3 regions of the Shewanella sp. SM29 genome follow, and region 2 is predicted to be linked to each of the others. Evidence: predicted binding sites of a transcription regulator. Region 2 holds the regulator's gene; each other region holds the start of a gene.

Region 1 (4,251 bases), on a different contig from region 2:
CAACCTTGGCAGGTTTATGAGTGTGGACCCGTTTATCCAGAGTCCAACCTCGACCCAGAGCGTGAACCCGTACTCCTATATCATGAATAATCCGCTAGCAGGCACAGATCCGACGGGGTATGCGGCGTGTTCCTCAACTGGAAGTCACCTCAAAGGCCAGAGTGGTGTATTCTGCTCAGCTATTGAGTATGGCTCCGGTGACTCAGGGAAAAAGCAAACCAGATCTGAACCCACTAAAATCAGTAATGGCGCAGCTCTGGTGCAAGAGAAATTGCCTACAAATTTGCAGACCTGTGAGGTGAACGGGTTGGCAGACGTTACGGCGGAGTCAATTCAGTATATCAATTCTGTTTCAAATTATTTAGAACCATATAAATTACCAGATTATGTTGTTCAGATGGCGGAGTTTTGTAGGGGGTATCCTTGTGGCGGCAGTGGTGAAGTCATTCCTTCAATCTTTGTTGATGATTTGCTAGGATTGGGGCTCAAAAGTGTCATATTAATGCCAATGAAGGCCATTGCTACTCATGCAGATGATGCAACAGCAGTTGAGATGAGGCTGTCTGGTGTGGCAGAGAGTGCAGATAATATCCCACTTATTAATGGAAGGAAGCCAGTCAATAGCCAATATGCGGGTAGTACTCACCCTTCAGGTGTAAAGTTCAATGAGAAAGGTTTTCCTGATTTTTCACCTTATTCTAAGGCTCAGGTTGACATTAAAGGGTTGACTGGTAACTACGCAAAAGATGCAGCAATGGCTAATAAAGCTGTCGGTCTAAAAAATACGCCAGAAGGGTATCTTTGGCATCACGTTGAAAACGCTAAAACGATGCAACTCATACCAAAAGATATACATAACGCAGCCCGTCACACAGGTGGGGCTGCGGTATTACGTAATCAATAAATTCGGGAGTTTTCTTAATGAGTGTAAAATTTTCTAAACCAAAAGCTATTGAGCCAAAAGACATAGAGCTTTTGGCTCAGGCTTTGGGTTATTCCATACCTGACGACTTGAAAAAATTTTTTTTAGAGTTCAATGGTTCGAAGCCTGAAATAAATATTTTCACTGTAAGCCCAAATAATGAGTCAGGAGTTAATGAGTTGATCCCAATCTCTAAAATTGGTGGAGAGTGTAAATATTTGGATCATGTTGGGAAAAGAGTTTTCCCAGTAGCAGTGGCTGAAGGTGGTAATTACGTTGTTATTGATCTTGACCAAGGGCAATCAGTTTATTTTTGGGATCACGAAGAACCACAAAATATGATCAAGTTGGCAAGTAGTATTTATGAATTTTTAGATGCCTTGATGCCGTTTGACCCTGATAGTGTCGAGTTAAAAGAAGGACAAGTTGAGTCAGTATGGATTGATCCTGACTTTTTAAAAAGCTTGAAATAATTATCCAGCTTGTTCATGCATAAGAATAGAAATAATGAGGACTGGCATATTTTTTGTGTTTTTCAGCCCCATTTCCTTAGAGCTTTTTCTCGCCTGAAACTGGGCAATGTAACCAGCAGCTTGGGCAGTCGTGACCAGTAGAAGTGGGCAGCCTTTAACAGCCGTGTACGAAATTGGGAGCTGCGCCACTAATTGGTGGTGCTGGTGCAATTGATCGCTTCTGCTGTCTAAGAGTGATCACTTCTACCATTTTTAGCTGCTCAGTCTGCTGCGAGTTTTGACCAAATGAGTTTTGGAGATCACTCGCTTAAGTTCATGCAAGAAAATGGATAGCTTGTTTATCGGGTTTAATACTAACGTTCAATAATCGCCTTACAAATATTAATCCGAAACCAATGAATTAGAGTAAAAAATCTAGCAAGGTTTTGTCCCATTACGTGTCAGTTCTTCTGCTGGCACGTTTATGTCCAATTAAAATGACACGAAGATACTCACTCTTAATCGTCATTTGTATCCTTTGTCGTCTCTTGGCACTTATAAAGATGGAACGCCCCCTTGCGGGGGCTGGCTGTCTAGGAGCTGTTCACCGTGGTTCTAGACAGTTGCCATGAGCTTACCAAGTAATCTGCAACAAGTGGCCAATAATCTGCGGGTATTAACCAGATTTATGCAACAAAAGCGGCTATATCTGCCATTGTTTACCGATTTTCCATTACACATTACCATTTAAGAGAAAAGCAACTCGCCACCGAACCCTGATTTTTTGTGGATAACACCGCAAAGAGCGCGGCGATTACCCACCGAAAAAAGTCAGGAACCGGCAGCAGGATCGAAATTTTAGATTTTTATTTATTTACTGCTATTATTACTGATTATTTATACAGTGTTTTAGTGCTATGAAACTCATCACATGCAATGCGTGTGCGGGAATTTCGGGGTTTCCAAGCCCTGCGGCTGATTACGTAGAATTACCCTTGAGTCTTGATCAACTGCTGGTTGAGCATCCTAGTTCTACGTGGTTTGGCCGCGCAGCTGGTCGTTCGATGGAGGGGGTAGGCATTTATCATGGTGACATTTTAGTGATAGACCGCGCCGCTCAACGTCGCAACATGGCTATCGTCGTGGCGAGTTATAACGGTGAATTTACCGTAAAGCTCCTCGATGAAAAACGCCGTTTACTGGTTTCTATCGATCAACAGCAAAACATGACGTCCATTGCTATCGATGATGCAGATACCTTCTCGGTTGAAGGGGTGATCATCAAATCAATCCGACTTCATGAGCATTCAAATCTGCTAGAAAGATATCTGAGTCAACCATGTTCGGACTAATTGATGCCAACTCGTTTTATGTCAGCTGTGAAATGGTCTTTAGGCCCGACCTGCGCGGACTTCCCGCGATTGTGCTCAGTAACAACGATGGTTGTTGTGTCGCCATAAATCGTGCGGCCAAGTCCATAGGGGTGAAAAAATTTGCACCTTACTTTGAGCAGCAATATCTGTGCAAACAACATAATGTGCAGGTGTTTTCATCTAATTATGAATTGTACGCAGATCTGTCTGCAAAAATGATGCAAGTGATCGGGCGTTTCGCACCCGAGCAATACGTGTACTCCATCGATGAGTCTTTTGTGTCGTTTAAAGGCTGTGCTGCAATTGCAGACTTAACGGCACATTGTGCTCAGTTGCGCCGAACAGTTTGGCGTGAGTGCCGTTTGCCGGTGTGTGTGGGGGTTGGTGAGACATTAACCCTGGCTAAGTTGGCTAACCATGCCGCGAAACAATTGGCCCAATATCAGGGTGTTTGTGTTATCGATAACGATGCACTGCGGATTGAAATTCTAAAATTGATGTCAGTTGATGAGGTTTGGGGGATTGGACGTAAGATAACTGTAAAACTGGGCCTACTGGGTGTGCATACTGCCTATGATTTGGCGCAACTTGCGCCGAAAGTGGCGCGACAACATTTTTCAATTGAAGTCGAACGAACGGTGCGCGAGCTCAATGGCCAGATCTGTAAAACGTGGCATGATACTAAAGCTGATAAGCAACAAATATTTTCCACACGTAGCCTTGGTGAGCGAATAACTACCCGTGACTATTTACACCAAGCGTTAGCCAAACATGCAGGTATTGCTGCGGCCAAGGCGCGCGAGCAAGGTTCTCTCTGTAAATCGATGGTGGTATTTGCAGCAAACTCGCCGCATGATCAGCAGCCCGTGTATTTTAAGAAGGTTGTCCAGTTTGCCTGTGCGACCGATGATAGCCGTGAACTTTGCGCCGCCGTCAGTGAGGCACTATCAAAACTCTATCGCCCAGGCGTGCGTTATTATCGTATTGGGGTTGGCTTACTTGAGCTTTGTGCCAAAGCTTCGCAGCAACACGATTTGTTTAATGCACCGAAAAGTGATCCTAAATTAATGGAAGTCCTCGATGTGCTCAATCAGCGCTATGGTCATGATGTGTTACATGTTGCAGCGCAGGGGAATGATCAGCATTGGGCTATGCGTCGCCAGTTTTTATCACCGAAGTACACCACACGTTGGTCAGATATACCCACGATTAAGACCTAGCTGGATTATGTGACTGATCTGAACGCTACGTAATAACGAAATCATAAGGACTAGTCTCCGTAATTTAGGGAAGAATTTCATTAATCAATTTGGCGCACCAATGATAGATGTAGCTTTTCTCCCAAAAGAGATATTGGATCCTTGGTTCTTGTTCCTTTATTGTCCATATCAAAAACATCAACTTTCAATTTTTTTAGGTCGTTATCAGTTCGCACTAATTCGACCAATAAATTGGCATCTGTTAGTGATCTAATTTTTTTTAGTTGGTAAATGGTGATATGCGT
Region 2 (4,251 bases):
CCAAGCCTCAAACTCGGCTTCGGGTAACGCTTGTACTACGATAGGCATAAAACCATGGTCTTTACCGCAGAGCTCGGCGCATTGACCACGGTAAATGCCGGGTTTGTCGATGCGAGTCCAGGCCTCATTGATAAATCCTGGATTGGCATCTTTCTTAATGGCAAAGGCGGGTACCCACCAAGAATGGATGACATCCTCTGAAGTCATCAGAAAGCGGATTTTGCGGTTTATTGGTAGAACGAGCGGTTTATCGACTTCCAATAGATAGTTTTCACCCTTGGTTTCGGTGCCTTCGATTTGTGCTCTGGGTGTTGTCAGTATGCTATAAAAATCAATATCTTGATCGAAATAGCTGTAATGCCATTTCCATTGGGACCCCGTAACTTTTACGGTGAGATCGGCGTTGCTGGGATCTTCCATTGCGATTAAAGTTTTTGTCGCTGGAATCGCCATTAAGATCAAAATGATAAATGGCAGAATCGTCCAAGCGATTTCAACTTTAGTGCTTTCGTGAAAGTGGGACGCGACAGCGCCTTTGGATTTTCTGTGGTTGATCATGGCGTAAATCATGACGCCAAAGACCACTAGGCCTATTGCGCAGCAGATATACAAAATGGTCATGTGCAAGTGATAAACCTTGCCACTGATCTCGGTCACGCCAGGGGTCATGTTGAACCGCATGTCCGCGGCGGTCAACGGTGGTGCGAAAAGCACCACGAGTAAACAATACAACAATTGCTTCACAAGACTTCTCCTCTGCCAATTGCGAATAGCAACTACAAAGAAGAGCAACACAGTAAGTCTCAACTCTATGCAAACTCTTCAGTTCCCAAAAAAGCTTTTTTGACTTCAACGTGCGTTGGCGGCTGTTACTTTTAATCAAGTATTGTTACTGCTGGTAATTAGCCACGCTGGCACATACTGCTGAAATAAATCTGTTCTCTATTTTTAGTGGCGCTTCGAGTTCGATAAATACTCGATTCATTGACCACGGAAGGTGATATATCATCACCGACTTATTGACCACGGAAGGTGATATATCATCACCGACTTAACCAACCATACTTGCTGTTTAAATATTGATCAAGATCACTTATTTATCTAATTATCTGAAAAATTGCCAAAAAAAAGCCTCACATTCATAGGTGAGGCGGCTTTCAAGGTAAAAAATTAAATGAATATTTAGTGTACAGAGCTAAAAAAAGATTGCTGACCGAAGAGATTGCCTTGCTCAATGCGTACGTCGGCATGTAAGTGACTGTTTACGTCTTCAAGCACTATGCCCATAGCTCGGGCACTTTTAGCCACGATTTGTAGGCGTCGATTATCCCGCGCATCCAATGATTGAGTCCAAGTAATGACTGCACTGGACGTACCACTTGTCAGGGCTTTCTCCATCGCCCACAGGGTTTCGACTTCATCTTTAGCATGTACCAGCAAAACTCTATCCATACGCACACCTGCGCTGGCGAGCATTTGCTTGTAGCCAATACTTGGAGGGTTGATGAGCACTAACCAACGGCCCTGTTGGCTTAACTGAGCGAGTTGTGCACTCAGATGAATTAATTCTTGGCGACCTTGAGTCTTAGTTGGCATGCAGGCGATGGGCGCATGGTGCCAGTCATAGTCAGCATCACGGACTTCATCGAGCCACAGGCCCGGATGGCGGGGGGCATTGCCAAGTAGTTTATTCATAGCCAATCTCCATTACGGATCACACCGACGGCGAGTCCTTCAATTGTTAAACTTTGGAAGCCTAAATCCACTTTAATCGGGGAGTAATCTTCATTTTCGGCATGTAGATAGACTACATTACCTTTTTTTTCGAAACGTTTAACAGTGACATCGTCATCGACTCTAGCGACAACCACTTGACCATTTCTAGCTTGTTCTACTTTATGAACTGCCAGCAAATCACCTTCGAGAATACCGATATTTTTCATGCTGTCGCCCTTTACTCGCAGTAAAAAATCGGCGGCGGGATGAAACATGCTTGGGTCGACTTGGTAGTACTGTTCAACATGTTCTTGGGCGAGGATAGGTTCACCCGCGGCCACTTGGCCGATGAGCGGTAAACCTGTTTCAGTCAAATCTTCGATTTCCGCAGGTAGACGAATGCCTCGAGATGTGCCTGGCATGATCTCAATGCAGCCCTTTTTTGCCAACGCTTTAAGATGTTCTTCAGCCGCATTGGCGCTCTTAAAACCTAAACGGGTTGCGATTTCTGCCCGAGTGGGTGGCATGCCAGTATCGGCAATATTTCGTTTAATTAGCTCTAAAATTTCAGCTTGGCGTGGCGTCAAAGGTCTCATGGTGTTTCCTGTTTTTCTATACAGTTACTGTTAGTATATACAGTATTATTTGCAGCGCAAGTATTAACCACTTTTTAGCTATTTTGGAGAGAATTAGCGAATATTGCCCATAGTCTGGTATTCTATCGGGCTAGTAAACGCACTTAATTGCATAAGAATAATGCCTAAACACGACTCTCTTTGGTTGAAATCATTACGTTGGATCCAAAAACACTTAGTGCACACTATTGTGGTGCCTCAGGATCCCTTTGCCGATCTGAATCTGGATGCTTCCAGACCCCTTGTTTATGTGATGAAAACAGAATCCCTTAGTGACATAGCTGCTTTGAGCGAAATAACGGCTAAGTTAGGTTTACCAAGCCCTTATGAGCCTCTAGTGGCTAATGGTGTGACTGCGCCTCGGGTTGTCTGTCTTCAAGGGCGTAAGCCACTGTTTGGCGAACGTGCTGGTAATGAGCCTTTCCTCGAATGCTTTATGCGTTTGTTAGCCGTGCATAAGGAACGTCCTGAATTGGATATTCAACTGGTGCCCGTGAGTTTGTATTGGGGTCGCACGCCAGGGAAAGAAGACGACACTATGAAGGCGGCCGTATTTGAGCGGGAAAACCCGACTTGGCTACGCAAGTGCTTGATGATTCTGTTCTTAGGTCGACATAACTTCGTGCAGTTTTCGAATGCCGTATCCCTGCGTTACATGGCTGACGAACATGGCACCGACATGGGGATTGCCCATAAGTTAGCACGGGTTGCACGCGTGCATTTCCGTCGTCAACGTAAGGTAATGACAGGGCCTGTGCTGCCAAACCGCCAAGCACTGTTTCATTCGTTACTCAAATCTGAGTCGCTGCGCAAAGCGATTCAAGAAGAAGCCGCCAGTAAAAAGATTTCTGAGACCCAAGCGCGCGAGACGGCCATTGAGTATCTCGATGAAATCGCTGCTGATTACTCAGACAGTTTAGTGCGTATTGCCGAGCGTTTCTTAACTTGGCTGTGGAACAAGCTTTACAGCGGGATCAACATTAAAGGCGCCGAGCAAGTTCGCCAGCTGCACCACGATGGCCACGAAATTGTTTATGTGCCTTGCCATCGCAGCCACATGGATTACCTGCTGTTATCGTATATTTTGTATTATCAAGGCATGGTTCCGCCGCACATTGCTGCCGGCATTAACCTCAATTTTTGGCCCGCGGGACCTATGTTCCGTCGCGGTGGTGCCTTCTTTATCCGCCGTAGTTTTAATGGCAACAAGCTGTACACCGCAGTATTTCGTGAGTATTTAGACCAGCTGTTTGCTAAAGGTTATTCGGTGGAATACTTCTCCGAAGGTGGCCGTTCACGTACTGGCCGTCTGTTGGCGCCGAAAACTGGCATGATCGCCATGACGATGAACAGCGTACTGCGCGGTATTGAACGTCCTGTCACACTTGTGCCTGTGTATTTAGGCTATGACCATGTGATGGAAGTGGCGACTTACCATAAAGAGTTAAGCGGTAAGAAAAAGAAAAAAGAATCTGTGTGGCAGGTGTTCGGTGCCATTCGCAAATTAGGTAATTTTGGCCAAGGTTACGTGAATTTTGGCGAGCCTATTACCCTGCAAAATTTCTTAAATGAGCGTGCGCCAAACTGGCGTGCTGAGTTGGCCGATGATCCCGAACAGAAACCAAGTTGGTTAACGCCAGCGGTAAACGTGCTGGCTAATCGGGTGATGACGCGTATCAATGATGCCGCAGCCGCGAGTTCGGTGACTTTGACTAGCTTAGTTTTGCTGGCGACAGATCAAAACGCCTTAGAACGTAGTCTGCTGGAGCGTCAGCTTGATTTGTATCTGACCCTACTCAAAAAAGTGCCTTACACTTCTTATACATCTGTTGCCGAAGGTGATGGTAAGCATTTAGTGCAGCAAGGTTTAGAGCTGAACAAGTTTGTTGTTAGTGCCGAT
Region 3 (4,251 bases), on a different contig from region 2:
GCAGTTTATACAAAGAGCCGGATGTGACAGTCCAAAATGCGCCAATGCCTGGGCCAGCAAAACCGTCATAAGTGCCTAAAGCCAGTCCCTGTAGCCATTGTTGCTTGGCTGGCGGCTTGCTGGTTGGTGCTTGGCAGTTAACGTCTGACATCGCATTGGGGCTGACTAAACTGTAAATGGCGATGCCAATGATCAGCAGCGGCAGGACTTTTTCGAGCCATTGGGTATCGACTAAATAGACTAAAAAACTGCCCAATACCGCGCCGATAAAGGTGGCGATAAAAGCCATGTACCAAAACGAGGGTTTAAAGAGGTGCTTGCGATAATAGGTCCAAGCCGCCATAAAAGAGCCAAAGCTTGCGGCTAACTTATTGGTGCCTAATACGGTATGCGGCGCAATGCCTAAGGTTAACAGTGCGGGGATCGACAATAGGCCACCGCCACCCACGACGGCATCAATGAATCCAGCGATAAGACCTATGACTGCCAACAGGGCCCAATGACTGGGCTCGAGTAACAACTCCAAATTTTAATCCTACTCTATAACACGTCTAAAGGGCGGTAAGGCATCCAGTAAGGACTTGCCATAGCGTTTAGTGACTAACCGCCTATCTAAAATGGTCACTCGGCCATAATCTTGCTCTTTACGCAGTAATCTACCACAACTTTGAATAAGCTTACGTGAAGCATCTGGGATTGTCAGTTGTAAGAAGGGATTACCGCCTTTGACTTTGACATATTCTGCATGCGCTTGCTCAACGGGCGAGGTTGGCACGGCAAAGGGCAGTTTAGTGACGATCAAGTTAGTCAGATAATCACCGGGCAAGTCGAGACCTTCAGAGAAGCTGCCGGTGCCAAACAAGATGCTTGGTTCGCCCTTATCGCATTTAGCTTTATGATTTTCGAGCAACTGTTGCCGTGGCGCATTGCCTTGGATAAGTAGCTCAGTGGTGAGTTTACCTTCAAGTAATTCAACCACTTTTTCCATCTGCCAGTAGGAGGCGAATAGCACTAAGGTTGCCATTTCGCCTTCAATAAGGGTGATGATTTGTTCGGCAAGTTCAGCCGTATAGGCATCATCCGTCGGCTCAGTGCGCATTTTGGGTAAATAAAGTGTCGCATTATTGGGGTAATCGAAGGGCGATTGTAAGGCTAAATAACGACTGCCATCGTTGAGTGACAAACCTACTTGATGCACGAAATGGTCAAAGTTATTGAGTGCGCGTAGCGTGGCGCTACATAAGACCACGCCCGCGGCCTTTTGCCACAGCATGGATTCCAGCATAAAGCCGACTTCGATAGGTGAAGCGCTAAACAGATAATCCACTTGTTTACCTGTGATGAGCTCAACCCAGCGCGCCATAGGTGCACCTTTATGTTTATCTTCCTTGGCCATCATCCTCCACAATTTCTGCAGGTTTTCGAGCCTTTGCAGCATAAATCCGGTTTCGGCCAATAGCGCTTCGGATTGATGTTTAGGAATATCGCCATCTTTAATCGCTTCGGCCAGCAGTGACAGCATTTTATTAAACTGTTTGAGGGCTAGATTAGAGGTCACTGCAAGGTTTTCAGCCAGAATGAGTAATGACTCTGGTAGTTTGCCGTGCTCAAAACGCAGACGGTTTTCAGGATTGGCAAAGTGTTTGGTCTGGGTATCGCAATAGTGGGCCACTTGATTGAGCTGGGCGATAAGATCGCCTAAGTGATCCTGCATCGCCTGCGCAGGAGCAATAATGTTGTTGCTCTTTATTTGGTTTTGCAACTTAGCGCAGGTTTTACCAATTTTTTCGAGCCAGTCGCATGCGCCCCTCAGCGTGGCCTGCGCACTGGAGAAATCCCGCGCCACAATCGGTAAGTGATGTGCCTCATCGATAACATAAAACACGTCTTCGGGATCGGGCAAAATCACGCCGCCACCTAATTCTAAATCGGCAAATAACAAGCTGTGGTTGGCGATGAGTACATCCCAGGTATCGACATCTTCGCGGGCTTTATGGAACGGGCAATTTCTGTGGCTGGCGACTTGACGATGACAGCTGTGTTTGTCGCAGGCGATTTGTTGCCACAGGTGATCGGGCAGCGGCACGGCTAAGGTATCGATTTCGCCGTTCCAGCGACCTTCGTTATAGTCTTTTAACAGGCCATGCATCATAGCCACTTGGCTATTGTCAGGTTTAGTTTGCCACATGGCCATTTGTGTACTGTTGTCGTCACCGATGAGCATCGCCAGTTTCGATAGACATACATAACGTTGTCGACCTTTAACTAAGCCAAAGCGGAAATTTAAGCCAGATTGCTCAAGAAAAAAGGGTAAATCTTTATGCAGTAATTGCTCCTGCAAAGCGACAGTTGCGGTAGCGATGCAGACCTTTTTCTTGCTCGCTAATGCCAGTGGAATGGTACCGAGGATGTAAGACAATGATTTACCGATTCCAGTGCCTGCTTCGACCACAATGATGCGCCTATCTTTATCGTAGTCGCCGGCGAGGGTCTTGGAGATTTCCGCCACCATATAGTTTTGTTCGCGGCGCGGCCTAAAATTAGGCAAGGCGGTAGCAATATCCTTATAGATGGCGCGGATCTGGGTTTTTACATTGTCAGGTAACATGCGTCACTACTTTATCGAATTAATGCTGTACATAATAACAGTGATTGCATAGCCTAAGAAACTTTTCTGCCATTTGGCGGCATTTAAATTGAGAAACCATCTAAATTGACTAGCTATGCGATTTGGGAACCCATGCGATGAAGTCAGAGGCTACCGCGGCCGTTAGTGTACAAGGTCGAGTCTTAACACGCCATGCGATTCATCGCCATGGGAGTTTAGTGTTGCAGTATTATCTGGCTACCGCCCAAGGCCCTGTGCTGGTGGAAGTGCAAGGCACTGAACACATTTGTTTTTGTCATCAAACTGATGTCACGGCTTTGCAGTTGCAAACGCCGGGTCAAGCATTGCGGTTTGTACCGTTAGCGCTCAAAAGCTTTAAAGGCGGCGCGGTTAGTGGTGTTTATGCTAAATCTAGCAATAGTTTACGTACCTTACAGCGCATCGCTAAAGATGCCGACATCCCTTTATTTGAAGCCGATATTCGCCCCGAACAGCGTTATTTAATCGAGCGGTTTGTGGCGCTGGATGTGGCGTTTTTAGGGCATTTCTCTGCGACGAGTAACATACACGCGCCGACTAGCGACAGTCTTGAGGCTAACTCGCTGCCCGTGTTTATCGCCGAGCGGGCTAAGAGTATTGCTCCTTTAGCGGCTGTACATTTGCGCTGTATCTCACTGGATTTTGAATGTAGTTTTGAAGGTTTACTCTATTCGGTTGCACTATATGGTCAAGACAGTGGCCGAGACGAAGATCAAGACAGTCCCAAGCAGACTTATGAAAAAGTGATTATGGTGGGTGAGGCTGAATCAAACTCTTTCGAATATATTGAATGGGTGGCCGATGAGGCTGCACTCATTCATCGATTAATCGCGTGGTTCCATGAGTTTGATCCTGACTTTGTCATAGGTTGGTCAGTGGTGAGTTTTGACCTCGCACTCTTGTCACGCCGTGCATTATTACACCGTATTCCGCTCACCATTGGCCGCGGAGGGGCAAAGCTTGAGTGGAAAGTCGATAATAAATTTCGGCCAGAAACCTTAGTTTTACCGGGCCGTGTGGTACTCGATGGTATCGATTGGCTCAAAGCCGCTTTCTATCATTTTGAGCGGTTCTCGTTGGAATTTGTGTCACGGAAATTATTGGGTGAAGGCAAGGCCATTCATAACGTGGATAATCGCGTTGAAGAAATTGATCAGTTGTTTAAGGCCAATAAACAAGCATTAGCGCATTACAATCTTACTGACAGCCGTCTGGTGTGGGATATTTTTAGTTATACTCAATTATGGGAGTTCGCCCTCGCGCGAGCTGAACTAACAGGTTTAGAACTGGGACGGGTTGGGGCTTCGGTGGCGGCATTTAATCATTTGTATTTACCGCATCTACATCGAGCCGGTTACGTCGCACCCGATGCTCCTGCGAGTGATGGGATCGAAAGCCCCGGTGGCTATGTGATGGATTCTGCGCCGGGACTTTATAAGCATATTTTAGTGTTCGATTTTAAAAGTCTATATCCCTCCATTATTCGTACCTTTTTGATTGACCCTAAGGGATTAATTGAAGGTTTGCAATTGCCAGAGTCTGACTGTGTTGCGGGGTTTCTCGGTGGACGTTTCAGTCGGCAACAGCCCATTTTACCTAAGCTT

Evidence for each region. The regulator LexA, encoded in region 2, represses DNA repair genes until DNA is damaged. The targets are predictions, from matches to a motif close to TACTGTATNNNNATACAGTA.
Region 1: a site for LexA is predicted at 2,262-2,281, ahead of umuD (translesion error-prone DNA polymerase V autoproteolytic subunit). Genes of this name have one in related genera too.
Region 3: a site for LexA is predicted at 2,632-2,651, ahead of dinG (ATP-dependent DNA helicase DinG). Genes of this name have one in related genera too.

Annotation. Positions count from the first base shown of each region.
Region 1 covers NZ_JAKKRN010000026.1:15,594-19,844, forward strand. Annotated here, with positions in the region: gene L5L77_RS16375 (HNH endonuclease) at 1-904, shown strand, start outside; gene L5L77_RS16380 (SMI1/KNR4 family protein) at 922-1,395, shown strand; gene umuD (translesion error-prone DNA polymerase V autoproteolytic subunit) at 2,292-2,726, shown strand; gene L5L77_RS16390 (Y-family DNA polymerase) at 2,714-3,967, shown strand; gene L5L77_RS16395 (hypothetical protein) at 4,048-4,251, opposite strand, start outside.
Region 2 covers NZ_JAKKRN010000025.1:28,420-32,670, forward strand. Annotated here, with positions in the region: gene coxB (cytochrome c oxidase subunit II) at 1-744, opposite strand, end outside; gene L5L77_RS16140 (cell division inhibitor SulA) at 1,183-1,695, opposite strand; gene lexA (transcriptional repressor LexA) at 1,692-2,312, opposite strand; gene plsB (glycerol-3-phosphate 1-O-acyltransferase PlsB) at 2,473-4,251, shown strand, end outside.
Region 3 covers NZ_JAKKRN010000040.1:5,965-10,215, reverse strand. Annotated here, with positions in the region: gene L5L77_RS19965 (sulfite exporter TauE/SafE family protein) at 1-526, opposite strand, end outside; gene dinG (ATP-dependent DNA helicase DinG) at 536-2,608, opposite strand; gene L5L77_RS19955 (DNA polymerase II) at 2,746-4,251, shown strand, end outside.